Regions from separate parts of the Chryseobacterium sp. PTM-20240506 genome, predicted to be linked through region 1. Evidence: riboswitches for the same ligand, from Rfam matches in the RefSeq annotation. Region 1 holds a riboswitch; the other holds the start of a gene.
The links. A riboswitch is a leader RNA that binds a small molecule or an ion and turns the genes downstream of it on or off. The one in region 1 is predicted to bind cobalamin.
Positions count from the first base shown of each region.

Region 2: another riboswitch for cobalamin. It lies ahead of prpB (methylisocitrate lyase); the one in region 1 lies ahead of metE (5-methyltetrahydropteroyltriglutamate--homocysteine S-methyltransferase).

Region 1 covers NZ_CP182581.1:1,194,674-1,210,648, forward strand. The annotation lists gene ACNFU2_RS05230 (Crp/Fnr family transcriptional regulator) at 71-652, shown strand; gene ACNFU2_RS05235 (DUF4406 domain-containing protein) at 720-1,079, shown strand; gene nudK (GDP-mannose pyrophosphatase NudK) at 1,066-1,647, shown strand; gene ACNFU2_RS05245 (hypothetical protein) at 1,781-2,362, shown strand; gene ACNFU2_RS05250 (hypothetical protein) at 2,746-3,288, shown strand; gene ACNFU2_RS05255 (VOC family protein) at 3,341-3,721, shown strand; gene ACNFU2_RS05260 (Crp/Fnr family transcriptional regulator) at 3,735-4,268, shown strand; gene ACNFU2_RS05265 (Lrp/AsnC family transcriptional regulator) at 4,282-4,743, opposite strand; cobalamin riboswitch at 4,898-5,084, shown strand; gene metE (5-methyltetrahydropteroyltriglutamate--homocysteine S-methyltransferase) at 5,343-7,652, shown strand; gene ACNFU2_RS05275 (hypothetical protein) at 7,784-9,553, shown strand; gene ACNFU2_RS05280 (hypothetical protein) at 9,692-9,814, opposite strand; gene ACNFU2_RS05285 (KTSC domain-containing protein) at 10,101-10,547, shown strand; gene ACNFU2_RS05290 (efflux RND transporter permease subunit) at 10,702-13,887, opposite strand; gene ACNFU2_RS05295 (efflux RND transporter periplasmic adaptor subunit) at 13,895-14,956, opposite strand; gene ACNFU2_RS05300 (TolC family protein) at 14,966-15,975, opposite strand, start outside.
Region 2 covers NZ_CP182581.1:4,385,547-4,401,521, reverse strand. The annotation lists gene ligD (DNA ligase D) at 1-518, opposite strand, end outside; gene ACNFU2_RS19795 (DUF3606 domain-containing protein) at 612-803, opposite strand; gene ACNFU2_RS19790 (NRAMP family divalent metal transporter) at 1,157-2,413, shown strand; gene ACNFU2_RS19785 (hypothetical protein) at 3,107-3,886, shown strand; gene ACNFU2_RS19780 (DNA-3-methyladenine glycosylase family protein) at 3,932-4,582, opposite strand; gene ACNFU2_RS19775 (methylated-DNA--[protein]-cysteine S-methyltransferase) at 4,608-5,117, opposite strand; gene ACNFU2_RS19770 (MFS transporter) at 5,121-6,533, opposite strand; gene ACNFU2_RS19765 (TetR/AcrR family transcriptional regulator) at 6,535-7,098, opposite strand; gene ACNFU2_RS19760 (hypothetical protein) at 7,252-7,665, shown strand; gene ACNFU2_RS19755 (hypothetical protein) at 7,901-8,491, shown strand; gene ACNFU2_RS19750 (Crp/Fnr family transcriptional regulator) at 8,611-9,186, shown strand; gene ACNFU2_RS19745 (DUF4267 domain-containing protein) at 9,256-9,654, shown strand; gene ACNFU2_RS19740 (hypothetical protein) at 9,651-9,980, shown strand; gene ACNFU2_RS19735 (bifunctional 2-methylcitrate dehydratase/aconitate hydratase) at 10,152-11,603, opposite strand; gene prpC (bifunctional 2-methylcitrate synthase/citrate synthase) at 11,649-12,794, opposite strand; gene prpB (methylisocitrate lyase) at 12,787-13,695, opposite strand; cobalamin riboswitch at 14,100-14,293, opposite strand; gene ACNFU2_RS19720 (PLP-dependent aminotransferase family protein) at 14,559-15,971, opposite strand.

The DNA of each region.
Region 1 (15,975 bases):
CAGGATTTGTTGGAAAATAAATATTAATTTAGCCCGTACATTACAGAGAAATTAAAGGTATCTGATAACCATGAATAACAGCTTAATCTTAAGGAATATATCCCGACATATATCGCTCAGCGATGATGAAGCCAATTACTTCAATTCTTTGTTACGCGAAAGGAAAGTCAGAAAAAAAGAAAGTATCCTGAAACAGCAGGAACCCTGTAAAGAAATCAGCTTTGTTCATTCGGGCCTACTGCGTGCTTTTTATCTGGATGCGACAGGTAAAGAATCCACAATTATGTTTGCCCTTCCTGATTGGTGGATCACTGATATGTATTGTTTCGTTAATGAAAAACCCGCTATGCTGAATATTGAAGCACTTGAGGATAGTATTATTTTTCAATTGAAAAAAGGAGACCTGGACAAATTGTATTCCACGGTTCCGAAATTTGAAAGATTCTTTAGAATCGTGATGCAGAATGCTTATACCAGGGAACAGCTCAGGATTATTGAGAATCTCTCCCTGTCTTCAGAAGAACGTTATAATGCCTTTATCCGGAAATATCCTGTGGCGGCAGAACGTATTACCCAAAAGCAAATCGCTTCTTATCTTGGGATCACACCCGAATTTCTAAGTATCATAAAAACCAATAAAAATAAAAAATGAATACTCTTAAACTATCTTATTTTTTTTACATGGTTTCTTTCTTTATTTTACTTAAAAATAAAAAATAATGCTAATATTAATTGCCGGACCTTACCGAAGTGGTACCCACGATGATCCAAAACTCATCAAACAAAATCTGAATAAACTAGAATCAGCAGCATTGCCCATTTTCAGGAAAGGTCATATCCCGATGATCGGTGAATGGGTGGCATTACCACTGATACACCTTGCCGGTTCAACAAAGATAGGTGATGAAGCCTGGCAGGAAATACAATATCCGATTGCCCACAGAATTCTGGAAAAATGTGATGCTGTATTACGGATAGAAGGAGCATCCAAAGGAGCTGATGAGGATGTAAGAATTGCTCAAGAAAGAGGACTGAAAATTTATTATCATATAGAAGATATTCCCTATGCAGAACAGTAAAGTGAAAATCATAAAGACTGAAATCTTATCAGATAACTGGTACACCCTGAAAAAGGTTACCTATGAAAAGATAAAAAACGACGGATCAGTAGAAATCCAAAGCAGAGAAGCTTACGACAGAGGAAACGGTGCCACAATCCTGCTTTACAATAAAAATACAAATACGGTTATTCTGACAAAGCAATTCCGATTACCTACGTTTATTAATGGAAATTCAACAGGAATGCTTATAGAAGCCTGTGCAGGGTTACTGGATGATGACAATCCTGAAGATTGTATCAGAAGAGAAACCGAAGAAGAAACAGGCTACCAGATTTCGAGGGTAGAAAAAGTTTTTGAATCTTATATGTCTCCGGGGTCAGTAACTGAAATTCTTCATTTTTTCATTGCGGAATATTCTAAAGAAATGAAAATAGCAGATGGTGGTGGCCTTGAAGAAGAAGGTGAAGATATTGAAGTGCTGGAGTTATCTTTCGGTGAAGCATTGCAAATGATCGATAACGGGGAGATCAAAGATGCAAAAACAATCATGCTCCTTCAATATCTTCGTGTAAAAAATATTTTGTAGCATCATCTTTGCTGCTAAAAAACTAATATCATAAAAACTGAATTTAAAATAAAATAAGTATTTTTCATTCCTGGTTTCTTAGCCTTAGAATTTCCCGAAAAGGATGTGAGAAGTACACTTAAAATTTAAAAATATGAAACGGAAATTTTCATTAATTATCTTATTATCATTATCATTAGCTGCCTTTGGTCAAAAAAAGGAAAGTGTAAGCATTAAGGAAAAAGCACTTACCGAGCAGTTCAAAAATGATTATAAAAAGAAGACTTATAACAAATTTGAAGGAAAGATCGTTGTGAAAGATAATCAGATACAATTTGATGATAAAACCATTTTCTATGATAAATCGGATAAACTAACAAGTTTAATTTTACGGGAAGGACTTATCTATCCGCAACTCCTGACCGATTATCAAATGGAAAAATTCATAGAGGAAAGTACCGACAAAACCCAGAAAAGATTTCTGCGTCTTCAGAAAAATCCCCGTGCCGGTTTCGATGTCAATAATGTAAAATTAAGCAATACCATAGAACTAACGTTCCTCGAATCCAGCCTGAAGGCCAAAAGATTCAGAGTGACCTGCAAGGATAGTAAACTGGGCAATTTAATTCAATATCTTTTTGAACTGACGAATAAAAATGCAGATAAAGAAACTTCTATGGAAGAGTTTGTTAAAAATTCAACTTTGACCTACCTGCAGCAGCAGAGGCTAGATTAGAAGATCTTTAATTATAGCAGTGTCAGATGATTTTAAAAATTTCAAGCATCAAACAGCTTAATATAATTTTCTTATTATTTTCAATTTATCAGATAATTGCACTAGTGTCGCTTTTTGGATGCTACCCTTCAGATATATTTTACTGTCAATATTCTATTTATGGTTTGATGATAACATATCCCATTTCAGTTGTTAGCTTTATGATTAGATTTGCTGCTAGGGATTCAGAAATAATAGTCATTATTATTCAATCATTTATTTTTTTGGTCTCTGCTTTGATTTACATATTGTTAAAACGTAAAATTCAACAATCCAGTAAGGCAAGATGACATTGCTCTTGAAAATTATTATGAGAAATTCACCATAGATTATAATCAACATAAATGTTAAAAAAAACATCAACATCCCAAATAGTATTTTTTAGTGTTTTTCTAATCATTTTCTTTGTACATAATTTTGTATTACAACCGATGATCAGAGAGACCTACTTATCTTCTGATCTCAAAAATTTTGAAGAAAGCTCCTGGAAATATACAGTGATTGTATTTTTCGCTCTTTTGTCCCTAATGTTTTTCTTAACAATTAAATCAAAAATAAAAGATCTTTCAAACTTACCCATTGCTATTTTTGTTTTAGGACTCAGTTGTTTCGCAGGATTACATCGTCCAATAAATGATCTTTTACTTTACATCAATATGAAAGTAGAGAAAGGAAGAAATTCAAAAGAATATAAAGTTGTTAATCATCAAGATTATAAGACCTTTTGGTTGAATGGTAAAACCTCAATACATGATAATAATGATTTGAATAAAGTAAATACATTCAGGCTGAAAAAAAATTTAAAACCCATTTTTGAAATGAATACCAATGATACAGTCCTTGTTCCATTGAGAAGGGGTCTGATCAATATTGATTATCTTTATTAATATTTCAAACACAGCATAAAAAATATGCAGTGTTTACATTAAAAACAATACCATGGAAATTCAAAACATTGATCATATCGTTCTAACGGTAGCTGATATCGAAAAAACCATCTCTTTTTATACAAACATCCTGGGATTTGAAGCGGTCTCATTCGGAGATAACCGGAAAGCGCTTGCTTTTGGAAACCAAAAAATCAACCTGCATCAGAAAGGCAATGAATTTGAGCCAAAGGCACTACATGCCACTCCCGGTTCTGCAGATCTGTGCTTTATTGCCACAACAGATGTACATGATATTTTAAAAGAACTTAAAGAAAAAAACATCGAAATCATCGAGGGTATTGTTATCAGAACCGGAGCAATAGGCAAAATAAGGTCCGTCTACTTCCGGGATCCTGATCAGAACCTGATTGAAGTGAGTAATTATATTTAAAATCTTCTTGAGCATGTCCCCAGATAAAAACGCCTTGGCTAAAATCCTTAGTAATTTCGAACAGGAAGAATTGCCCAGCAAAACCTTGCTAACGGAAGAAGGTAAGATGGCGCGTAAATTTTACTATCTCAAAAAAGGAGTTGCCAGAGGTTGGCTTAATAATGACGGTAAGGAAATTACATTTCAGTTTTTGTTTGAAGGAAACTTTATTTCGTCGTGGGAAAGTCTGTTTTATAATTCTCCAAGTATTTATAATATCGAAACGATAGAACCCTGTACTGTATATAGCACTTCTATTGAGGATTTCAGACAAATAATTGAAAATAATCCGGACAGCAAGGAACTTTATTACAGCTATCTACAGGAACGCTTACTTAAATATCAGAAGCTCTTTATTTCCCGTATAAAAGATTCTGCAGAGGAAAGATATAATGAGCTTATAAAGCAATCCCCCGAGATTTTCCGCCGGGTTCCTCAGTATTATATTGCATCTTATCTTGGTATCACTTCTGTATCATTAAGCAGGATCAGAGGAAAAAAAATCTAGTAAGAGATCTGCTCTATATAGTAACTCCATGGTTATTCTTCACTTCTGCCATTACAAAAGTACTGTGTGTGCTTCCTATCGAGTCGACGGAACCTAATTTATTAAATACAAAATCCTGGTAGTGTTTCATATCGCGTACCTGAACTTTGAGAAGGAAATCAAAATCACCCGAAATATTATAGCATTCCGCCACTTCGTCTATCAGTGTAATTTCCTGTACAAACTCATTTCCCACAGACCTGTCGTGGATCTTTAATTTAACCTGACAGAAAACTGTAAAACCACGATTCAGTTTCTCAGCTTCCAGGACAGCCGCATAATGTTTGATATAACCCTCCTGCTCCAACCTTTTAACACGCTCAAAAACAGGAGATGGAGAAAGATTAATTTCCTTTGCCAATTCTTTAACGGTCAATTTTGCATTTTTTTGAAGTATTCTCAACAATTGAAGGTCTTTATCGTCTAGTCTTTCCACAGGATAATATTCTTTTTTCGATTTATATTTTCAAATTTACAGAATAAATAACTCACAAATTCAATTCAAACAAAATAATATCCTTAATTTTTACATTTACACCAATTAAACATCTTAAATTAATACCTTTACAACCTATTTTGTTCTTTAACATACTTCATCAAACGGAAAAGGTTTTACTTAAGGTAGATTAATAGGGAATCGTGTGGAAATCACGAGCTGTCGCGCAACTGTAAGTAACACAACAGAGGTTTTTGTCCCTGAATATCCACTGCTACAAGCGGGAAGGATGACAAAAACTGTTACAAGTCAGGAGACCTGCCTATTCCGAATTGACAATGCTTTCGCGGTCTGAAGCTTTTGGTCATACAGATGATACTTTTGAACGTATTGAATTGGGTTTTAAACTCAGAATTTATTTGAGTTTAAACGTAATGTTTTTTATGAAAATTAATTTCAGGCTACCCAACAAACTATCCCTCACTGGAAAAATTACGTCTATATTGTATCTTCTCTATTGCTAAAAACTATTTCCCGATTGCGTCATGAAGCATTATAAGAACTTTTAAAACCAAAATTTAATTAAAAGTTTAAAGAAAATGCAAACACACATCCTTGGCTATCCGCGAATCGGTAGCAACAGAGAACTTAAAAAAGCCTGCGAACTATATTGGGCAGGTAAAACATCGTTACAGGAACTTTTAGAGGCAGGAAAAAAGATCAGAAAGCAAAACTGGGAACTACAACAAGAAGCAGGAATTGATCTGATTCCATCCAATGACTTTTCTTTTTATGATCAGGTATTGGACATGACATTATCTGTTGGAGCTATTCCTTCCCGTTATCAGGATATTACATCAAATGAGCTAGATCTTTACTTTGCTATGGCCAGAGGTTATCAAAAAGACGGGCACGATATTACAGCCATGGAAATGACAAAATGGTTTGATACCAATTATCATTATATCGTTCCAGAATTCCAAAAAGATCAGCAATTCAAATTATTCTCCCATAAAATCGTCAATGAGTTTATTGAAGCGAAGGAAGCAGGAATTCATACAAAGCCTGTTATCCTTGGATTGGTAACCTATTTATTATTAGGAAAAGAAAAAGAAGAAGGTTTTGATAAATTGGATTTAGCACAAAATCTGCTTCCGGTTTACGTCGAGATCTTAAAAGAGCTTGAAAACAACGGAGCAGAATGGATCCAGCTGGATGAGCCGTTTTTAGCACTAGACCTTGATCAGAAAGCAAAAGAAGTTTACCAGAACATTTATGCTGAAATTGCCAAACAGTTTCCGAACCTTAAATTCATTGTGACAACCTATTTTGATGGGTTAAAAGATAACCTTTCATTGGCCACTACTCTACCTGTTGATGCACTACACATTGATCTGGTAAGAGCCTCGGAACAATTGGATGAGGTCATCAATGCAATTCCTGAAACATTGATCCTCTCATTAGGAGTCGTAGACGGAAGAAATATCTGGAAAAACGATTTCAATCAGTCTCTGGTTTTCATCAAAAAAGCTATTGCTGCATTAGGTTCTGAAAGAGTTTTCATTGCACCGTCATGTTCATTACTTCATTCTCCTTTCGATCTTGACCTGGAGAAAAATGAAAATATACTATCTCCGGAGATCAAACAATGGATGGCTTTCGCCAGGCAAAAAGTTTATGAAATTGTTACCTTAAAAAAATTAGCTTCAGAAAACCCGGATTACAATACTTTACAGGAATTAGCTGAAAATAAAAAAGCTATTGAAAACCGAAAAGTTTCAACACTAATTCACAATCAGGATGTGAAAAACCGTGTTGCTGTAACTACAGAAAGTGACGCACAGAGAAACAGTCCTTTTAATGTGAGAAAAGAAGCACAGCAGAAAGCATTGGAGCTTCCTTTATTTCCAACAACAACAATTGGGTCTTTTCCTCAAACCAAAGAAGTAAGAAGCTGGAGAGCTCAATTCAAGAAAGGAGACCTGACCGCCCAGAAATATGATCAGCTGCTTAAAGAAGAAACACAGAGAACCATCCAATGGCAAGAGGAAATCGGAATTGATGTATTGGTACATGGAGAATTTGAACGCAACGATATGGTCGAGTATTTTGGGGAACAGCTCGCAGGATTTGCATTTACTCAAAACGGATGGGTTCAAAGCTACGGAAGCCGCTGTGTAAAACCGCCGGTTATTTATGGAGATGTTCACAGGCCTCAGCCAATGACGGTTTACTGGTCGAAATATGCCCAGTCATTAACTCAAAAATGGGTAAAAGGAATGTTGACCGGCCCCGTAACCATTCTTCAATGGTCATTTGTACGTGATGATCAGCCTCGTTCTACCACCTGTAAGCAGATTGCTTTGGCAATCCGTGATGAAGTAAACGATCTTGAAAAAGCAGGAATCAGAATTATCCAGATCGATGAACCGGCTATCAGAGAAGGTCTTCCTTTGCGTAAGGTAGAATGGCAAAATTACCTTCAATGGGCTGTAGAAGCTTTCAGAATCTCCGCAAGCGGTGTCGAGGATGCTACACAGATCCACACGCATATGTGTTATTCAGAGTTTAATGACATTATCCATAATATCGCCGATATGGATGCCGATGTCATCACGATAGAATGCTCAAGAAGCCAAATGGAGTTATTAAATGCTTTCGCAGACTTTAAATATCCAAACGAGATCGGCCCCGGAGTGTATGACATTCACTCTCCAAGAGTTCCATCAAAAGAGGAAATGATTGCATTGCTGAAAAAAGCACAAGCCGTAATCCCTGCAGAACAGCTTTGGGTAAATCCGGATTGCGGATTGAAAACCCGTCATTGGGAGGAAACAGAAAAAGCATTGATCGCTATGGTAGCAGCTTCGAAAGAATTGGCTGCAGCTTATTCGACTGAGAAAGTTTAATAGAACTGATCATTATTTTTTTATTTTGAGGCAGGGGTGAAAGCTCCTGCTTTTTTTTGTGGTTGGTAACAATTTGCTAAACAATTAAATTTTCTTATTTTAGATTTAAACTAATATTTATAAAATCAAACATGAAGTATATTTCTCCTAAGAATTGGACTGACCTAGCAAATCAACAAGGTCTTTTATTTTTTGCTCAAATTTTAAATGAATCATTATTTGACTACACGTTAGACACTTATAAGCCAAAAGCTTTAAATATACGATTATTATGCATTGAAACAATTACTACAATTGATGACGTTAAAGAAGGCTTAATAAAAAAGCCTAATATTGAGCACGTGGTAGATGAACTGTTATGGAGTTTAAATAGTGATTTTTTAGCTAAAAAAATTTTAAATAATCAATTAAATGAAATCATAAAAGAAATCAATTTAAAAAAAAATTCACTTTCTGAATTGAGGCAAATAATAATTCTATTATATCATTATTTTGACAATCATAAATATCTTAATGAGATTAAAAGTACATTAAAAATTTTAATTCCAGTGGGAATAGAGAAAGAAAAAATTTATTCATTAACAAAATTATTGATTACAGAATTAATAAATTACGGTTATTCTCCTGAATATATCTATTACATAACCAATAAATTCTTTTTTAACTATTCAACTACTATTACAATAAACAATCCTGACATTTTTTTCAATTTCTTTGATTTTAAAAAAAAGAACTATTCTATTATTTATAAAGTAAATAAATTGTTTAAAGAATTCGATGATGTGGCGGAAGTTTTAGGTTTCAAAATTCAAACAACATATAAAAACAATAAATTAAAAGGTCAAGAACTAAACTTCATAAATTCAAAATTAAAAACTCAATATTTTGTAGTTTTTAACATACAAGCTATTGATGATAAAGAGGCCAGAACTGAATCAGAGCATGTAATCTTAAAGCTAGGAAATATGTTTTCGTTCTATCATCATAAAGAAGCTCCCGAAATTTCTGAACTTGCGATTGTTATTAATAAAACAGATAAATATTCCATTTTAATGGATAAACCTACAAAATCTATTATAAAAAAATCTGATGTCAATCCCTTCATAGCAACTCAAAAAGTTAAAAATATTTTTGAAGATTTAAATTTACTTGATAAAACCATTCACCGTCTTACAAGAGTTATAGACTTACATAGTATTGCTCTATCATCAAAAGAAATAGAAAACAAATTACTAAGCTTATGGACAGCAGTAGAAACTTTAATACCAAAAGATATTGAATGTGGTAAGGATAGAATTATTCAAATTATCGATGCAATTATCCCTTTTCAAATCTATGGCTATATAAAAAAACTATTAGATCAAGCTGGAAATGATTTCAAACATTTTGACAGAAGAAAATCAATTCAAACTATTCGTTCAGTTGTTAAAAATGATGAAACCAATAAATTTGAAATTTTAGCTGCTTTTATAATGACGAAAGAGAATGCAACAATACGGGAAACTGCAAAAAACTCAATTCAAAATAATCCTTTACTTCAATATCGTTTATTTTCACTAAATAAAACTTTAAACAATAGTAAAAGTATATTAAAACTATTGGAAGATCATAAACTTAAAGTTGAATGGCAAATCCGTCGCATTTATAGGGTAAGAAATTTAATTGTACATTCTGGTAAAAAACCATCCTATGTCAATTTATTAGTAGAACATTTACATAATTATTTTGATGATATGTTAAATTACATAATAGATAAGGGTATAAGCGAAAAGCGAATTACAACAATTAACGAGGCCATATTAGATTGTCAATTAAAAAATAAAACAATGTTGGAAAAAATTAAGCTATTAAAAGATTCTGATATTGATTTAACGAATTATAAAATTGTAAATGATCTATAAACTAAATAAAGTATTTTATTTCTATATGATTCTTATAATCAATTAAAAATAGACAAAGAAAATTTACAAAATAAAAAAAGCATTATCATGTCATGCTTTTTTGTTTATATAATATTATCATGAATAATTCCTGCAAAATTATTCATTTATTCTTTCACCTCCTTCTTTTCTACAGTAATTGGATACATCAGTAGCAATCACATCTGCAATTTGTTGTTGAGTATATCCTTTTTTCTTCCTTAGTAATTTTTCTTTTTGCATAATCTGCTTTTTTACAAATATAAAAAAAATAAGACTTTGTTTCTTTAAATGCTTCTAAGGTATAGGCAAAAACTAATTTACTCCTCATTGTATTCCATCTTCCTACACCAGAAATCATATCCAAATAAATTAATAATGAATAAGTTATGATTTTCTGGAATTAATTACCTAATTTTGCACCCCGAAAAAAGGACCATATAACGGAATATAAAATAGTATTGTACGAATTCATACTTATGGATATAACAATTACATAGAATCCTTAGAATCAATAAAATATATAGATATGAAAAGAGTTGGTGAACATAGAAAGCTTCTTGGGGTAGATAAAACAGTCACATTACAGGAGTTAAAAACCATTTACAGGAATACGATGAAAGATTCTCATCCTGATAAATTTATCGATGATGAAGCCGGAAAACTGGAAGCGGAAGAAAAAAGCAAATCTGTAATTGAAGCTTACCACTTTTTGGTGAGCATTAACCCGGAAACACAGGAAAAGTATAAGGAGGAATATGTAGAAACAACTACAAAATCTAATATTCACGATTTCTATTTTGAAAAACAGGTTCTTAAGATCCAGCATTTAAACGGAATGATGTATGAATACCTGGGAGTACCTAGAAACACCTATATCAAAATGGTAAATGCTGATTCACCAAGCCGTTTTGCAAGAAGACACATTTACGGAAACTTCATCTACAGAAAATCCGGTGAGGCCATGGCAGATTAATTTTTTGTATAAAATAAAAGCGAAGGCTTTCAGTTTATTCTGGAAGCCTTTTTATTGTGGAGAATAGAGTTTAAAATTTTGTTGGCAGCACAGGGAACAATCAAAAAAGCGTATCAAAAATGATACGCTTTTTCGGTTAATTAAGGTTGTTATTTTAATCTAAATGTTTAGGAGTAAATCCGTCATCACTTAGTTCTCTGTGCTTGTAATCAGCCTTCATTTCAGCCTCATAGTCTGTTTTCTCATGCTGACCCATTCTTCTTAGAATTGAATCAAACAGAGAGTATACTACTGGTACGATGATCAAGGTAAGGAATAGAGACGATGTTAAACCACCGATAACTACCCAAGCCAGACCTTTATTAAATTCAGCTCCTGCTCCACTCGCCAATGCAATTGGCAACATCCCGAAGATCATCGCGATGGTTGTCATAAGAATCGGACGAAGACGAGCATGGTTAGCCTGAATCAAGGCATCGTGTGTATTTGATCCTGCTGCTTTTCTAGCATTGGTAAAGTCAACAATCAGGATCGCATTCTTCGCCACAAGACCAATCAACATGATCATCCCTAACATCGTAAAGATGTTCAGTGAATTTGCTGTTAAGGCAAGGATAACCATAACTCCGATCATCGCAAGCGGAATCGAGAACAATACCACAAACGGATAAACAAAACTGTCATATAAGGAAACCATTACCAGGTAAACCAATACGATAGCCGCCAGTAAGGCAATACCTAAAGTACCGAAACCTTCCTGCTGGTTTTCCATATCACCACTCCAGATGTAATCCACTCCGATAGGTTTTTTATCGCTCTTCATGAACTGGTCTGCCCATTCATTCGCAACATCCCCCACCGGTCTACCTACCGCCTTTGCTCTTACTTTTACGGAAGGTGATTTATCTCTACGCTCAAGTAAGCTTGGTCCTGAACCCATTTTCACTTCTGCAAACTGACTCAAACGAACCTTTTCTCCTCTAGGATTTGTGAACATCAGGTTCTTAACATCATCAATAGACTGTCTGTTCGCATCGCCGAAACGGATATTGATATCATATTCATATTCTCCGGCTCTGTATTTCCCGTCTGTGTTTCCGTTGAATGCTGTCTGCATTGTTTGTCCTACACTTTGAAGATTCAAGCCTAAAGAAGCCATTTTATCTCTGTCTATATTTACCTGAACTTCAGGGTTACCGGTATCTGTTGATAGTTCAGCATCTACTGCTCCGGGAACTTTTTTCAGTAGTTCCAGAATTCTTGTTGCCTCTTTTACTGCTGTAGCATTATCAGGAGCTGTTACAACCATTTCGATCGGTGCATTTTCAGCACCCAGGATACCAATTGGAGCTGTTTTAAACTCAACTCCTGTAAATTTCTCTTCTAATGCTCTTTTTACTTTAGCTGCTTTGATGTTTGTACTTTCAGCACGCTCAGATTTATCAGTAAGGTTTACCTGAACTTCAGACTGATAAGTCGTTGCCTGAGCTCCACCAAAACCTGTTGACTGCTGACCAACAGTGGTAATCAGATCCACAACATCTTTATCATTTCTTAAAAACTTCTCTACATCTAAAGTTAACTGGTTGGTCTTTTCAACGGTCGCATCTTTTGATAATTCCATTTGAACTAAGAACTGACCACGGTCGATTGGAGGGAAGAATTCACCACCAATGAAACCAAATGCTACCAACATGAACGAAGAGATCAGAATAATAAAGGTGATCACTACCGTTGATATCCTTCTTAACGTTGACTTCAGACACCACTCAAGAATGCCTGTGATCCAGTGTGTGAATTTATCAATCAGTCCTTCAAACCAAAGAATGAATTTTTCAAACCAGTTTTTACCTGTTAAGTGCTCCAACTTACCAAATCTTGATGATAACCAAGGGATAATGGTAAATGATGCCAACAATGATAATAAGGTTGCAATAACAACCGTGACGCAAAATTGTCCAAGGATGTTTGCTACAAGACCTGAACTCATTGCAATCGGAAGGAATACCACCACGATTACCAATGTAATTGCAGCAACCGTAAATCCAATTTCAGACGCTCCATCATACGCAGCCCTGATCTTACTTTTACCCATCTCCATGTGACGGTAAATGTTTTCCAACACCACAATCGCATCATCCACAAGGATACCAACCACCAGGGATAGTCCTAATAAACTCATCAGGTTCAGTGTATACCCCATCAGGTTCATTCCAATGAAGGCTGCAATTAACGAAGCCGGAATAGAAACCATTACGATAAAGGCATTTCTGATACTGTGAAGGAATAATAACATCACAATAGCTACAAGTACGATTGCCAGGAACAAGTCAAAAATAACGTGGTTGGCAGATTCAAGAGTAAAATCCGTAGTATCATTCACTACCTTCACTTTTATCCCCTGAACTTTATACGCTTCTTCTACTTTTGCTATGGTTTTCTGAACACTCTCAGATACAGCAACCGCATTCGCATCAGACTGTTTCTTAACCTGCATTAAGATCGTCGGAAACTGGTTAAATCTCGCCACTTTCTCAACATCTTTCTGAGAGTCGAAAACGGTAGCAATATCGGATAAACGAACTTGAGCTCCATCTTTATTGGAAACAACAAGGTTGTTCATTTCCTGGATCGATTTATATTTTCCGGATAATCTGATCGTAGATTTTGTCGTTCTCGATTTCAAACTTCCTGTAGGGAAATCCAGGTTGGATGAAAGGATAGCCTGCTGAACATCTCCGATGGAAAGCCCATAACCCTGCAATTTTTTCTCATCAAGATTCACCTGAATCTCTCTTTCCTGTCCACCTACAAGATCAACCTGCGCTACTCCGTTTACACGGGAGAAAATAGGCTCTATTTTTTTATCTAAAAGGTCATAAAGTTCTTTGTTATTCAATTTATTCGAAGAAACACTCATCGTAATAATAGGTAAATCATCCAATGAGAATTTATTCAGTGAAGGCGGATCTACATCATCCGGAAGGTCTTTAAGAACTGCATTTACTTTACGCTGAGCATCATTCAAAGCATAATCCACATCCGCACCATCGTTCAGCTGAACCATGATCACGGATAAACTTTCATATGAAGAAGACTCTACTTTTTTTACATTTTCCAAAGAACCTACGGCATCTTCAATTTTCCGGGTTACGGAAGTTTCCACCTCTGCAGGCGAAGCTCCCGGATAGGTCGTAGAAATTGTTACCATATTGGTTTCAAACTTCGGAATCAATTCGTATCCCATGAGTGTATAACTCAGGATACCTCCCAGTGTCAGAATTGTAAATAATACAATTACCAACGAGGGTCTTTTGATCGATATTTCTGCTAACTTCATAAGTCTACTACTTTACAATATTGATTTTTGACCCGTTATCCAAGTTGATCTGTCCGCTGGTAATTACCTGTTGACCTTCAGTAAGACCTGTAAGAATCTGTACTTTATCTCCGTACACTTTTCCGATCGTTACTTTGATCAATTTGGCAGTTCCATTTTGAACTATAAACAACTGGCCAGAGCTCACCCCGTTTACAAATGCTTCCGCAGGAACAGTAAGCATGTTCTGAGTTTCAGCTCCGTTGTTTGTTTTGAATACTGCAGTTGCATACATACCGGCTTTCAGGTTTCCTTTGTTCGGAACTTCAATTTCTACCGGGAAATTTAAAGAAGCATCACTTTTAGGAGCAATAAATGTAATTCTTCCACTGAAAGAATCTTCAGGTAGAACATTTACGCTAATTGGAACTACCTGACCTAACTGGATTTTCCCAACCTGGCTTTCATCCACCAGAACGGAAAGTTTTAAGGTATTGATATTAACGATCTCAAACATGGAAGTTCCCACTGAAACTACAGTTCCAGGCTCCACCATTTTTTTATTAATTGTACCGCTGATCCCTGCCCGGATGCTGGTATCATTTACTCTTACACCCTGAGCTTTTACAGCAGCCTGCATATTTTTAAGCTGTAATCTTGAATTATCAAGCTGTTGCTTGGTAACTCCTCCTGTTTTATAAGCATTTTCATAACGCTGATTGTCGATAATTGCGTTTTGTAAGTTATTCTGAGCCTGTGATACATCTACCTCAATAGCATCTCTTTTAATAGTTGCTAAAGTCTGACCTGCAGAAACTCTTGAACCTTCTTTTACTAGAACACTTACAATACGTCCTGCAATTTCAGAAGACTGATTCATTTCCTGCTTTGGAAGAAACGTTCCATTCGCTGAGTAATCCGTATCGATATTTTCTCTCTTTACGGTTACCACATTAACGTTGATCTTATCAACCTGCTTGGCAACTTCTTTTACTTCCTGTGTCTGTTTTTCTTTGTTTCCCGCAATCTTATAAGCTGCTAAACCAATAAGTACAGCCGCTACGATGATATATATTAAAGTTTTTTTCATTTTAGTTTATTATTGGTTTTCTAATGTATTTAATTCTCCTTTAGCTTTGATCAGTTTTATCTCAGCCTGCTTATAATCCAGCAATGCATTCGCATAATTCTGTTTTGCCTGAGTAAGAGCATTTTCAGAATCCAGAACTTCTGTAAGTGTTGCTAAACCATACTGATAATTGGATTGTGTGTTGCTTTGAACCCTTTCTGCCAGTCCTACATTATTCTTCATGCTTTCGATATTGATGATCGCATTTTCCATATTGGAAATAGCATTTTTATAATCCAGGTTCAGGCTAAGCTTAGTTTTCTCAATATCCTGATCCAGATCCTGAATATCGATTTCAGCCTGTTGAATCTGAGCCTTGGTTTGGCCACCCATAAAAATCGGAACTTTAATGGCCAGACCTATGGAAGCAAAATCACTCCAGTTGGTTCCCTGAGAAGATCCTGTGAAATAAGGAAATTTATTTCCTAATCCCTGCCATCCGTAATTGGCTGTTAATCCCACGGTAGGATAAAGATAAGCTTCTGTTGCTTTTTTACTAAACTGTAATAACTCTCTTTGTTTATTTAGTACTTTTAATTCAGATCTTTGTTCCAGGCTCACATTGGTTGCTAAAAGCTGCGGATTGGGTTCGATTGTTTTTTCTTCAAGCTCTATCGGTGTTTCAATAGGAACTCCCATATAAAACTTCAATGAATTTTTAGCCACTTCCACTCCGTTGATCAGCTGTTGCCTGTTCGATCCTATATTATTAAGCTGAACGTTGGTACGGTCCAGGTCTATAGATTTAGCAAGGCCATTATCAACTAAACTTTTGATCACATTTCTTACCCTTTCCGTATTAGCATAACTGGCTTCAATCGTCTTAAGATTTTCTTCCTGAACAAAAACCTGATAATAAGCTGTCGCTACATTTTCAATGATTTGTTCATTGGTCAGCTGTGAATTAAGAATATAAAACTCACGGGTAGATTTAGCCGCTTTTAAACCGATGAATACTCTCTGGTCAAAAATATTCTGGT
Region 2 (15,975 bases), 1.7 Mb from region 1:
ATATCCCTGGTCGTTGCGTATTTATCATCAAGCTTCATCAGAAGCCAGCTATTCTCGCCCCTACCATAAGCTTTTACCAAGGCGAATTCTCCTTTTAGTTTTTTACCATTTAGCTTTATTTTCAACTTACCGGCATGAAGTTGGTGCAATAGATTTTTCTCCTGCTTTTTCAAATCTCCTTCCACTGGCTCCGAAGGTTCATAAGTACCTTCGTCCCAAACAATCACCGTACCCCCGCCATACTGTCCCTTTGGGATAATACCTTCAAAATCCCGGTAATCATATGGATGATCTTCAACCATCATAGCAAGTCTTTTAATATTCGGATCCAGGGAGGGTCCTTTAGGAACCGCCCAACTTTTTAACACTCCGTCCATTTCAAGACGAAAATCGTAATGAAGATGGGAAGCATCATGTTTCTGAACAACAAACCTCAGTTCTTTGCCAGATGGCTCACCCCCAAAGGGTTCGGGAGTCTTTTCTTCTGAACGCTTTTCACGATATTTTTCTAAAGCCATACCAATTGTTTTTTAAGTTAATGGATTTTAGAATCTAAAAATTTGGCCGCACTTAACAAATGCACAGCTGACACTCTAATGATGCAAGTATTGCTATTTTTGGTGACGCTTCCTTAAGTAATCTTCTAATGTTTTTCGGTCATTAGAACCGGTTGCTTTTATAGCACCAACAACGGCTTGTGAGGTTACTCTCATTTTTTCCTTGAAATACTGGATTTCATAATTTTCTGAACCACTTACCTGTTTGCGGTCTTTTTTCCCTTTTTTAGATTTATCGTCTGTCATGGTTTAATATTTTAAGTGATTTACATTTGGTGATTAAAAAAAATACAAATATTACGCCGTTACGTATTATTTATTTTTACAATAATTAAAAAAGAAAGTTTGAAATTGAAGGCTTATGATTTTAAGTGAGAACGTTGTACGGAACGATAAATTTTAATAATAGATTTATGAATGCTCATAAGCTTCTTTTGCAAAGAACCAAATCACAACTACTATAAAAGCTATAGCATATAAAATTCACTTATTTATTAGTAACAGAAAATAGTTGATTTAATGGCTAAAAGTATGTAATGGCTTGGATTTTGTTATTTCGTGAGAGGGCTGGTTATGGATCAAATTAAAAAAATACTCCTATGGCAGATAACAAAAATGATTCAAAACTTCTTGCTTTTTTCAAGAAATTGGGGCCTGGCTTAATAACTGGTGCCAGCGATGATGATCCTTCAGGCATTGCAACATATTCCCAAGCAGGTGCACAATTTGGTCTTTCAACATTGTGGACCGCCTTACTAACTTTCCCTCTCATGGCAGCTATACAAGGCATGTGTGCAAGAATTGGTCTTGTTACAGCGCAAGGTCTTACAGTTACACTGAAAAAAAACTATTCTAAACCAATACTGTATGGTATGCTCATATTTAGCTTTCCTGCAATAACCTTGAATATTGGTGCAGATATACAGGGAATGGGAGCTGTCGCTCATATGATCTGTCCAGCAATTCCCGTGTCGGTTTTTTGTGTGATTCTAACAACTCTTCTACTTTTTATAATCATCAGATATCCGTACCAGAAAATAGCAATGATATTAAAATGGCTATGCCTTAGCTTACTCCTTTACATTATTGTTCCCTTTTTAGTGGAGCAAGATTGGGCAATGGTTGCAAAAAAAACCTTCATACCAACAATTAAATTTGATAAAGAATTTCTTTCAATTATAGTAGCAATTCTTGGTACAACAATCTCACCGTACCTTTTTTTCTGGCAAACCACTATGGAAGCAGAAGATCAAAAGCATAAGGGCGTTGTTTTCGTAGATAAAAGTATATTGAGTGAAATGAAAACTGACGTAAACTTAGGAATGTTACTTTCCAACATGGTGATGTTTTTTATGATTCTTACAACAGGCACTGTGCTGTTCAATGGCGGAATTCACAAGATTGATACTGTGGATCAAGCAGCAAAGGCTCTTGAACCGTTGGCAGGAAAACTTACCTATTTTATTTTCGCCTCTGGAGTTTTGGGTACAGGAATGCTGGCTATTCCGGTGCTCGCAGGCTCCCAATCTTATATGCTTGCAGAGACATTCGGATGGAAAGCAGGTCTTGATAAGAAGTTTTCACAGGCGAAACCCTTCTACGGATCCATAATTATATCGTTACTTATTGGCCTATCACTCGATTTTTTTGGTGTAAGTCCCATTAAAGCACTTCTGTATACAGCAATTGTTTACGGACTAACGGCGCCCGTAATGATTGCTGTCATTATGCATATTGCAAATAATGAAAAGATTATGGGTAAACATACCAATACAAGGTTATCAAATATTTTAGGTGTGCTAACATTTATACTTATGACAGCTGCGGCCGTTGGACTTATTTATTTTTTATTCTAATTAGTAGAAGTATAACGTAGATTTGCCTCTTACAATTGATATGGTAACTGTTTCCGTAGGTAACTCTGTAATATTTACTATCCTTTATCTAAAGAAGTGGCTGATTATAAATGCTTTTCTACAGTTAGAAAAAGCCCGTCCTAGATATCCTTTTTATTCATATATATCCTAAAATTACATCTAATTATTTTCCACTGAAAACTCCACAAAGGACTATCTCCCGTAGATATTTTACGTGTCAATTTAATATTATCCTTTACTTTACTAAGACTTGGGCGGTACTATTGGTTTCCAGATCATTAATACTTTTTAAAATTCGATCAATATTAGCAAGAAATTGTTTTGAAGATAATCCCATCAAGCTCACATAACTGGATTATTAATTTCTAAAATTCTTTCCAAATCTTGCACCAAATGTTTCGATATTTCTTCGGTTACGGGTACAAAAAACCTCTGAAAGTATTTTCGGAGGTTTTTATTTTTGGTATAATTTACTAACAAAATCAAAAATTTTTAATATTCAAATTCTTTAACCCGTTTTAAACAGTCAAAGAAATCTTTAGCTCCTACTTCTAATATCTCAAATGGTTCGACGAGGTAATGGCTTTAAAATATATTAGCTCACCTATTTGTTATTTTTTATAATTTAGGCTTCTTGACATATAAAAACAATACCGCTATTAAAACGTCGAAATGATACAGGTTGAATTTGCAAACAAGGCTAAAGAGATTCTGCAAACTGATGAGACCATCATTGGTTTGGCTGTCGGAGGCTCATGGATATCAGATCAGATGGATGAATTTTCTGATCTGGATTTGATTATTGTAACCGAACAAAAAGTTACCGGAGACAAAAATGTGATGATTGATTATGCAAAACGTTTGGGTAATTTCCTTTCAGCATTTACAGGTGAGCATGTTGGGGAACCAAGGCTTTTAATTTGTTTATATGACAACCCTCTCTTGCATGTAGATCTAAAATTTGTCACTTTGGAGGAATTTCATGAAAGAGTTGAAACACCCACCATTCTTCTTGACAAAAATGGCAGACTTCAGAAAGTTATCGACCATTCCGTCTCCAGTTTTCCGTATCCGGACTATCAGTGGATTGAAGACCGGTTTTGGATATGGATACATTACGCTTTACTGAAGGTGGGTCGAGGTGAGTATTTTGAAGCCTTTGACTTCTTAGGTTTTTTGAGGATGAGTGTCTTTAGACCACTCCTCCATATCAAAAACAATAATTTACCGAGAGGTGTAAGAAAAGTAGAAACAGATCTGGATATTAAAGATCTTGAAGATTTAAAACTTACCCTGCCACAATACAATCGGCACTCATTATTGGAATGCCTCCACCATTCAGTTTTATTATACCGGAAATTAAGGAACGTCCTCTTCGGCAACAACATAATCTTACAAGATGAAACTGAAAAAAAAGTAATGCTTTATTTTGAAGAGTTGAAAGAAGAATAATTTTTGAGATTATCTTTACGTAAAACTACGATTCAATAATGGTTTTCATCCGGTCCTCTTTTTCGCATTAGACAAATAATAGTGCCAGAGCATCATAGAAGCGACAGACCTGAAGGGTTTCCACTGTTCACTGATTTCAAGTATTTCTTCTCTGGCAACTTTGGACGGAAGTTGTTTCAAACGTTTTAAAGCATTGACCGCAGCCAGGTCCCCAATCGGGAATATATCTGCCCGCTGAAGGGTAAACATCAGATAAACATCAACTGTCCAGTTACCTATTCCTTTTAGGCTTACTAATGTTTTACGTGCTTCGTCATCCGACATTTCCGATAGCTTTTCAAGATCTATTTCACCTTTTATAATGGCTTCTGCAAGACCTCTGATATATACAATCTTCTGCCGACTTACATAGCATTTTCTCAACTCTTCATCCGTAAGTTTGAGAATATGTTCAGGAGTAATCTCCTGCATTTTTTCTTTTAGTTTATTGAGGGCAGCTAAAGCAGAAGCCAATGAAACCTGTTGCTCCAGAATAATATGGACTAGTGTTTCAAAAGTGTTCTCACGGGTCCACATCGGCGGGTAACCGTGGTTTTCTAAAACTTCCCTTAAATCCTGATCATGAGCTGCTAAATGCTCACATAGCTGATGGAAATTTTCAAGGTTAAAAACTCTGGTCTCCGATGTTGATTCCATACAATCTGTTTTTTTTATATTAAATTTAAAATAAAGACGGCATTCTGAAGCTTTTCTCGAGATCAAGTAAAATTAATTTGTTTTCCAACCCTCCGGCAAAGCCCACCAATTTCCCTGACGCTCCTACTACTCTATGACAAGGGACAATAATTGAGATGGGGTTCTTATTTAGAGCACCGCCTACTGCACGTACTGCTTTTGTATCTCCCAGAATCTTAGCCAGGTCCCCGTAGGTTTTTGTCATACCATAAGGAATTTTCAATAAAGCTTTCCAGACTTTAATCTGAAATTCCGTTCCTTCCAGATCCAATGGAACATCAAAGACTTTTCTGCTGTTTTCAAAATATTCTTTTAACTCTTTTTCCGTCTGTAAAAGTATAGGGTGCAGATCTTCCCTTTCCGGAATAGAAAGTTGGGTTCTTTTATAATCTTCGCCTTCCCAGATTATAGCCACAAGCCCCACATCTGAAGCGATTACCCTGATTAATCCGACAGGAGAAGAAACATCTTTGTATACTAGCCTTTTATCATCCATGGTTCATGTTTTAAGTACTTTTCCATTAGTTTCGTTTACCGATTTTGCTCCGGGAAGTAACTGTAACATCAGCCCTACGATTACAACGCAAATCAACAGACAGATAACCCCGAAATGGTAAGCCTCCTGCCAGCCGTCTTTTGAAAAATAAAAGAACACACCTCCAATGATACTTACTCCCAGTGCCGATGCTGTTTGCTGAAAAGTTGAATAGATTCCAGCAGCTGCACCTGCATACTGTGAAGGTACATTTTTCAGAGCAACATTTAATAATGAAGGAAGGACCAATCCGTTTCCGAGTCCCCACATTCCCATTAGACCGATAATCAGCGAGGTACTGATCCCGGGTTTCCAAAGTGTCATCTGGAGATAAAATGCCATAAACAGAATAACCACTCCCACTTGTAATACTCTTTTTCCAAATATAACAATCAGCCTCGACGCCATAAGAGATGATATGATAAATAAAATCCCGGGAACAACAAAGTACAATCCGCTATCCATTGCTGAGATACCCAATCCATTTTGTAAATAAACGGCACTGAGTAAAAGATATGCCGTATGCAGCATAAAATGAAATAATACCGCAACCAGACCGATATTGAAATCTTTTATTCTAAATAATCTTACATCAATCAAAGGGTTTCCATTTCTGGAAAGTTTAATTTTCTGATTATAAATAAAAAATGTAAACAAAATGGCTGATAAAATAAGCAATGCAAAACTCCACACCGGCCACCCTGATTCACGACCCTGGATCAGGGGATAAATAAGGGAAAATAATGCCAGTGTTAAAATCAATATTCCTGTATAGTCGAATTTTGTAGACTCATGTTTCGGGGTTTCCGTGAGGTATTTATGAGTTGCCCAAAGTGTAACGATCCCGATAGGAAGATTGATAAAAAACACGAGTCTCCAGCCTTCTATGAACCAATGGGTATCCGATAGGTATCCTCCCAGCATTTGACCGATGGCTGCAGCAGTTCCAAGTGTTATACCATACAGGCCAAATGCTTTTGCCCGCTCTTTAGTATCAGTAAAAAGAACTTGTATAAACGCTATGGTTTGCGGAACCATACATGATGCACTGAGCCCCTGGAGTATCCTGGTTGCATTCAGCTGAAAAGAGGATTGCGAAAGACCACATAAGCATGAAGCAACTGTAAAGGCAAACATTCCCCAAAAGAAAACTTTCTTTCTTCCAAAATGGTCTCCCGCTCTACCTCCGGTAATAAGAAAAGCAGCATAACCAAGCAAGTATCCCGCAATAACGAACTGCATTTCGCCATCAGTCGCATGAACTCCTTTTTTAATGGTAGGTATCGCCACGTTGATGATGAATACATCAATTACAGAAAGTAAAGGTGCAGCCAATACAATGATCAGCTCCAGCCACTTATTTTTTATATCTTTCATTCTAGATCAGTTTTTCAATGATTTTTTTGGCAGAATGAATTTCGTCAGGTTTTTTAAAGACGGAGGCGGTAACAATAGCGCCTTCCAGCATAACGTAGATTGTTTCTGCCAGCTCTTCATCAGACAATATTTTCTTATGTCCGGAATTTTCAACAAGGGTTTTTATAAATTCTTTACTGTGCACTTTAGCTGATTGTATTTCGGCTAAAACTTCCGGATCACTTGTCCCTGCTTCATCATTTGCTTTAATGAACGGACAGCCTCCGAACTGCCTGAATTTCTGACGTTCGGTGTGATGATCAAAAAGTGCCAGTAGTTTCTGTTTAGGATCTTTAACTTTGTTGACACTGCTTTCCAGCCTGCTGAACCATAGCTCATGCGTACGGCGGATATAAGCGATCAACAGGTCCGTCTTTGTTTCAAAATGTTTATACAAAGATGCCTTGGCAATATCAGCCTCTTGAATGATCTGATTGATACCGGTATTACTATAACCCTGTCTATAAAATAAACGTTCGGCGGTATCCAATATCCTGTCGGTTACAACTTGTCCTCTTTGTTTCATGGTACAAAGATATAAATTAAATAGACAGACTTGTATATTTAAATTTTCACTTTTTTCTATAATGTATATATCAAAAGCTATGTTAAGATATCCATTAATGAAAGTAATAGCATTATATAATATCAAAGTATATCTTTGCAAAAACATCAAATTATGAAAGTGTTCCTGCTGGTCTTATCAATTCTTTTTCTTACTTCCTGCATAAGTGATTCGGATTATACTTCTCCTGCCCCATCTAAAAAATCTACCAGATACTATTTGTACCAGTCGTTTAAGAAAAAAAATGGGGTGGTAACCTTTACCGTATCGCATGATGGTACCTGTGCTGCAAAATCATACTACCAGATCGATCAGCTTATCGATACTACTCCTGCAACTTTTGTATCGTACATAAACTGCGAAAAATATGAAATACAAAAGGGATATTATAACAGTTCCTCTTCAAATATGACCCTTAATTTTGTCAATTACAAAGCTTCAATAAATGGCAATGAACTAACGGTAACGAAAATCACTACTGATATGTGGGACACTTATGAAGAAATCAATATTGAAAGGGCTTATTAAATTAAACAGTCAACCTTATTAGAATTGAAGAAAGTATTTTTTCCATCACATTTTTGACGCAATTTAATGAATACTGTCAAAAATTAAATTACTAAAAACTAGCTCATTGCAAATTTAACAATTATTAAAAAGCCCATATATAAAGTATTTGAGGAGATTTAATACAATAATAAGTATCTTTACCGTGAATTAAACATACGTAAAAACTATCCTGACGATACAATTTTAAATTGCAATGAAACCTATTCTCAATATTCTTTTAGTTTCGACATTACTCATTTCATGTGCGGGAAATGATGATATTTCTGAAAAACCAAAACCAACGGAAAAAACATTATATAACCTGGAATATAAAAATTATCTTGTAAAAAATGTTACTCTTTATAAAGGACCGATTGCCCAGGAATCTGATCCCGGCGAATCTTATCTGACTGCTTATTGGGGAACTTATCAGGAACCAATATGGAGGAAAATAAGTCTTGACATAAAAAACAGCTCTTTACAGCTGATTTCCGAAACATCAGCCGGCATAAAATATACCATTACAATGGACAAGGATTCTGTATTTATCAATGATCATAACGAATTGACCTATATCGGTAATTTTAACAGAGAAAAATCTTCATTTACATTAAAGAGATCACTACGGTATGTAAAAAAAGTTCCAAGAACTGATTTCGGACCCATGCTGATTTCACAAACGAACACTTTTGGTGTTACACAATATGAAACTATTTTCGGTAAAAGTGCTTTTAATAAACCAGCAGAAATGACCGAATCCGGTGATGTTGTTTTGTGGAGTAATATCGAATACCAATATCAGTAATCTGCTCAATAAAATACTGAGCGCAAAGTTTATTATTCTTTAATTGAAAGCCGTAACTTTCCATATTATCAAAATTATACTGTTGATATAAGTTTTACCGCTAACTAAATTGTTTTAGAATGGATAATGCTTTACTTGTGGCTATAAAAAAGATAGTAGAAATAAGTTATGATGAAGAAAAAATAATTCAGAACTTATTCAGATTGAAAGAATATAAAAAAGGAGATTTTTTCCTTAAGGAAGGTGAAATCTGCAAATATGTCGGCTTTATTGAAAATGGTCTTGTCCGTTATTACATCAATGATGATGGGGAAGAAAGAACTTATGGCTTCTCAAAAGAAAATGAATTTACCTGTAATTTTGAAAGCTTTGGCCCGCAGACACCATCTAAGCAACTCATTCAGGCTTTAGAAAATACCCGGATCTGGACCATCAGCTATGAAAATCTTCAGAAGCTGTATGAACAGGTAAAAAATGGAGAGCGATTTGGACGGCTATCTATTGAGTATGTTCTTATCAAAACATTAAAAGACAGGAATTCATTTTATACGGATTCTCCAAAATCCCGCTACGAAAAATTTATTAAGGAGCATTTTGATCTGCAACAAAGGATATCTCAATATTATATTGCTTCCTATGTGGGAGTAAAGCCACAATCATTGAGCAGAATCAGAAAAAGAATATCACTTTTATGATTTATTAACCTGGGTGCATCAATTTCTATTAAACGTTGAAGAATTTTGTATCAACAAAATAAAGTTCTTATGAAACGTTTACAACAAAAAACATCATTCTGGCTTAGCCTCATTTCAGGTATTGGTTTACTTTACATTGGAATCCGCTTTTTTATTAATCCTGTTGGTGCTGAAATAGATTATGGTATCCGTACTGTTACCAATGGGGATTTTTCTTTTCAGTATATCAAAGGAATCCGTGATTTTTTCTTTGGATTGATCATTATCCTTCTTTTAGGGAAAAAACAGTTCTTCGCATTAGGTGTTATCCTGGTTTTAGGAACTATCATTCCAGCTACAGACTTCTTCGTCGTACTATCACATCCTGGCTCCACAGCCGGTCATTTACTTTCCCACCTGATCGCCGTTATCATTTGTCTGTCGTGTGGATTTTATTATTTACAAAACCATAAACTAATACTATCATGATTTTATTTAATATCGTTCTGGTTTTACATTTCATCGCATTCTTAGTATTTATTATTCAGCTTGCCATATTATTTCCTCAACAGAATAAGGTCCTTCATAAAAAAAACATTCTTATTGGAGTTACCATTTTATTAACAGGAATTCTCCTTGTCGTCCTGAAATACCCTCACATCAATTTGTATAAGATCATACCAAAATCATTTTTGTTTTTAGGAGTTTCAACTTTTTGCGGAATATACAGTGGGAAAAATGTTCCAACGAAAGTGTTCTATCTTTTATTCGGAATGGCTATCCTTGCAGGCTTGATAGGAGTCATCAAAACGTAGGTATTCTTCGATACAATTTCAATTTTATTTTCAATAAAAAGTTATTACATATCAAAGCCTGAACTTCACGATTGTTCAGGCTTTGAAAAAAAATCAAATATCTGTTTTAAGGTGTTTGGTAAGTCAGTATTTATTTTATTTTTCTGAAATTATTTATTGAATTTCAGATAATTAAACAATCAAAAGATCCACAAACTCATTAACATTGAGGTTAACCAGCTTATCATACTCCAGAGAATTTTCCAATACAAGTCTTTGCTGCTTTTCCGGGAATATACGGGCGAGATTCAATTTATACTTTTTAATCAGTTCAGGAATTCCTTCATCCCTTCTTCGTTTATGTCCTATAGGATACTCTACTTTTACTTCTTCCAAAACAGTTCCGTCATTTAACTCTACTGTTAATGCATTGGCAATGGAACGTTTTTCAGGATCATGGTAATCAGTGGTAAACTGAACCTCCTCGATACATTCAATTTTATCACGAAGAATATCAATCCTTGGATCTGAAGCAATATTATCTTCATAGTCGGCAGCAGTCAGCCTTCCGAAGATAAGAGGTACCGCTACCATATATTGAATCGCATGATCTCTGTCTGCAGGATTATTCAGGGGACCTTTTTTATCGATAATCCTGATAGCCGCTTCATGCGTACGAATAGTAATTTTTTTAATATCTTCAGTTGTTTTACCCATCCCTTTTAATTGATGGTGCAATGTCATAGCTGCTTCCACGGCTGTTTGTGAATGGAATTCAGCAGGGAAAGAGATCTTAAACAATACATTCTCCATTACATAAGAACCGTATTCACGCTGAAATTTGAATTCATTTCCTTTAAATGAAACATCATAGAATCCCCATATTTTAGCCGTAAGTACCGAAGGATAACCCATTTCGCCGGTTTTGGCAATTAATGCTAAACGCACAGCTCTGGAAGTGGCATCTCCGGCTGCCCATGACTTACGACTTCCTGTATTAGGAGCGTGACGGTATGTTCTTAAAGATTGTCCGTCCACAAAGGCCAATGAGATCGCATTGATCAGCTCATCACGGGTTAATCCAATTAATTTCCCTACAACGGCCGTAGAAGCCAACTTCACTAATAAAACGTGATCTAAACCTACTCTGTTGAATGAATTTTCAAGAGCAATTACTCCCTGAATTTCATGCGCCATGATCATGGCTTCCAGCACCTGCTTCATTTTCAAAGGAGCTTTTCCTTCTGCAATATGGGTTCTGGACAACCAGTCAGCGGTTGCTAAAATTCCTCCTAAGTTATCAGAAGGATGTCCCCATTCTGCAGCTAGCCATGTATCATTAAAATCCAGCCAACGAATAATAGCTCCAATATTGAAAGCCGCCTGAACCGGATCCAGTTGAAACTGAGTTCCCGGCACTTTTGCACCATTCGGAACAACAGTTCCTTTTACAATAGGTCCCAATAATTTCGTACATGCAGGATAAGTTAAAGCTTCCAATCCACATCCAATAGTATCTAAAAGGCAGTAGTGGGCCGTTTTCCAGGCCAGGTCGTTTTTAATTTCGAAGTTCAATACGTAATCTGCAATATCTGTTAATACCTGATCCGGTTGTGGTCTTTCATTTGAAATGTGTGATGACATCTTTTTGTTTTAAGTTTAATTAGTTTATATTTTAAATTGATTGTATTATCTGCTTGTGATAGGAACAAATTCTTTATTTTCAGGCCCGGTGTAATTGGCACTTGGACGGATAATTTTGCCATCCTGCCTTTGTTCAATGATGTGGGCACTCCATCCGGTGACTCTTGAAATAACAAATAACGGAGTGAACATAAGGGTTGGTACTCCCATCAGATGATACGAAACCGCTGAGAACCAATCCAGGTTAGGGAACATTTTCTTTTCTTCCCACATTATGGTTTCCAGCCTTTCAGCAATATGATAAAGCAACATATCTCCTGCCTCTTCGGAAAGTTCTTTCGCTACTTTTTTTATCACTACGTTTCGCGGATCCGATATAGTGTACACCGGATGTCCAAATCCAATAATTACTTCTTTGTTACCAATACGCCTTCTGATATCCTCTTCCGCTTCATCCGGGGAATTATAACGACTCTGAATTTCGAAAGCCACTTCATTCGCCCCACCATGTTTAGGACCTCTTAAAGCGCCGATAGCTCCCGTTATACAGGAATAAAAATCTGAAGAGGTTCCCGCAATAACACGCGCAGTAAAAGTGGAAGCGTTAAATTCATGCTCTGCATACAGATTAAGAGAGATTTCCATTGCCTTCACCCAGGAATCGGGTGCTTTTTTACCATGCAACAGGTGAAGAAAATGGCCCCCAATAGTATCATCATCAGTTTCTACATCAATCTCTTTTCCGTTATGCGTATAATGATACCAATACAAAAGTCCGGAACTGAATGATGCCAGTAATTTGTCTGCAATATCCCTTGCTCCCGCCACATTATGATCGTCTTTTTCAGGCTGAATACTTCCAATTGCTGAAACCATGGAGCGCATTACATCCATCGGATGGGCAGCTGCAGGAATACTTTTCAGGATATTTCTTACAGAATGTGGTAATCCTCTCAGTGATTTCAATTTGGCTTTATAGTTTTTTAACTGGGCTCCTGTTGGTAGCTGTCCGTAAATAAGAAGATAGGCTACCTCCTCAAATTCTGCTTTTTCTGCGAGGTCCAAAATGTCATAACCTCTGTAATGGAGATCATTTCCACTTTTTCCTACACTGCAAAGTGCAGTATTACCTGCGGCAACCCCGGAAAGCGCTACACTTTTCTTAGGCTTAAATGTTGGTTCGTTATTCATTGACATTCTTGTTCTGTTTAAATAGGTTATCTAATTTTTGTTCGTAATCATGGTATCCAATACTTTTGTAAAGCTCTTCCCGGGTCTGCATGGTATCAATTACATGAGCCTGGGTTCCATCTTTCCGGATATGCTCGTAAACATTCAGTGCTGCCTTATTTGCCGCCCGGAAAGCAGAAAGGGGATATAAAATCAAACCGACTCCCGCATCTTTCAGTTCATCAGCAGTATACATTTTAATCATTCCGAATTCTGTAATATTGGCCAGTACAGGAATACCTGTAGCGTCTACAAACTTTTGATAATAGCTTAAATCAGGAACAGCCTCCGCAAAGATGAAATCTGCTCCGGCTTCTTTATAGGCAACAGCCCTTTCCAATGTTTTTTCAAGCCCTTCATTGGCAAAAGCATCAGTACGTGCCCCGATCACAAAATTTTCATCCGTCCGAGCATCAACAGCAGCCTTCAAACGGTCTACCATTTCCTCTTTGCTTACCACTTCTTTACCTGGACGGTGCCCACAACGTTTCGCTCCCACCTGGTCTTCAATATGCAAAGCACCTGCTCCGGCTTTAATTAATGATTTTACAGTTCTTGCTACGTTGAATGCCGAAGGACCAAACCCCGTATCTACATCCACCAATAGAGGTAAATCACATACATTGGTTATTCGTTGAATATCGATCAGAACATCCTCAAGGGTCGTAATTCCCAGATCCGGAATTCCCAACGATCCTGCAGCAACTCCTCCTCCGGAAAGATAAATAGCATTGAATCCTGCTTGCTGCGCCAGCAATGCATGATTGGCATTGATAGCCCCGACAATCTGAAGAGGGTTTTCTTTTTGCATCGTCTCCCGGAAACGTAATCCGGCAGACTCTAGACTTACATTTTTACTCATCTTTAATATTATTGTTCGTTTTGATGTATTTTAACTCACATTCTTCCAACAATTTAAAGAAAGATTATTCTTTAAATGATTAAAATAATTAAACGACCTATAAACCTTAATGAATGGTTGAACAGCCTCATTACATTTTCATGTAATAACAATCCGGTCAAAGATTGCTGCCATCAGCCTGTAATGCTTATAAATCAATATAAAAGGTGCTGATAAAACTTCACAATACTTTGTAAAAGAGAAAATTATGGAAAGGGACTAATACGAGCAAGCTGTAGAAATGATACAGCCCTGAAAAGCAAAACCTGTAAACCATTTCTTAAAAATGATAATGTACACAAAAAGATATCGGGCACTGTTATCACATCGTATCATACCTGACTATAAGCTTCAGATCGCGAAAGCATCGTCAATTCGAAATAGGCAGGTCTCCTGACTTGTAACAATTTTTATCGTCCTTCCCATTCAAAAAAAGAACAGTGAACCCTGATTGATAAAAACCTTTTGAGTGTTACTTACAGTTGCGCGACAGTTCGTGATTCACACACGATTCCCTTTTAATTCACAGCTAAGTGTAACCAATTCCGGTTGATAAAGAAGTATAAATGAACTCCTTGGTGGTAAATATAGGTATTTTATTGAAACACGAAAATAATTATTTACGAACAACAGTTAGGAATTCGTAATTCTTTGAAAATAGGCATTATAAATATATTTTCAATTTTCAAAATCATAATTAAAATGATCTTGATTATGTAAAAATCACTTGCAAAAAAATCCGACAAACACGATTATTGAGAAAAGCATATGCTCTCAATATGAAAATATGATTCTGAATTAACAGATAAAAGCCTGAAAAACACTCACAATATCTGTTTCAAATTCTCACCTATATTTTGCAAAGCCAACAGGCTATGGGATGTGATACGTTCTGCAAAAATAATCCTGAAATGGTACCTGAACTGATCGGTAAGGCTAAAAATTTCTCCGGGAGTAAATAATATTCTTTGCTGTTCGCAATAAGCGTAAAATTTCTCCATATCCACTCCTTCAGGCAAACTTCCCCAAATGCTGTATCCACCCTGAGGATCTTCAAAATAAGCCCCATCCGGAAAATGGCTTTTTAATATCTCTAACACATCTTTGGCCTGCTTATATAGCTGTTTACGAAATGAACGCAAATGTTTATCATAGCTATGGTCTTCAAGCAGTTTAATGACCAGTTCCTGATATACCGGAGCAACAGATCTTCCTAAGGCAAACCTGGTTCTCTCTGCTTCCGCATGGAATTTTCCCGAATGCATCCATCCCAGGCGAATACCGGGAGCCAATGTTTTGGAAAAAGAAGAAAAAGTTATTACCCAACCACCGGTATCAAAACTCCCGATCCCCGAAGGTCTCTCATTGCCAAAATAAAGGTCTCCGTAAATATCATTTTCGATAATCGGAAACTCATATTCTTCCGCAATGGAAAGCAGTTCTTTTTTTACAGTTTCCGACATCAGAATTCCTGTAGGATTGTGAAAATTAGGTGTAACTACAAGAGATCTGATATCATGATCCGCGCATATCTTTTTTAAATATGCCGTATCAAAACCATTTCTATCCCGGACAGGAATTTCTATGACTTTAAGTTTCAGATTGGCAATTACTTCCAAAACAGAAAAAACGCACGGACTTTCAACAGCAATGAGGTCACCGGCATTCGTCACAGATGCCAGGGCAATGTAAAGTGCCTGCAATGCTCCATCAGTAATGATTAATTTTTCAGGATGCAATGTGTATCCATATTGAGAAGTACGTTTAGCGATAAGATCTCTTAGTTCTAAAGACCCGTTAGCAGGATAGTAGCGAAGAAGTGAAGTCCCTTTTTCGCGGATCACTTTCTGCATTTTTTTTAAAATGAGCTTTTGCGGAATCAATAGATCCGTAGGTGCCGCCGAATTAAATGAGGCATATTCGGAGGGCTTATTTCTTGATGAAATCAGAGCAACATTTTTATTGAAAACTTCATTTTTTGAGACCGGGTAAAGTGGTAAGTTTTCACTGCTTATTTGTGGAACATCATCTGCTACAAAATAACCGGAGCGGGGAATATTTTTCACCCATCCTTTCATCACCAGATGATCATAACCACTTTGAACCGAACTTGTACTCAGATGATAATTTTCTTTAATCTCTCTCACAGATGGTAGACGGGTGCCGGGCTTTAACATTCCAGTCTTTATTTTATCTTCAATAGCAGTGGTAAAAATCTCATATCTGTACGTCTTCATGGCG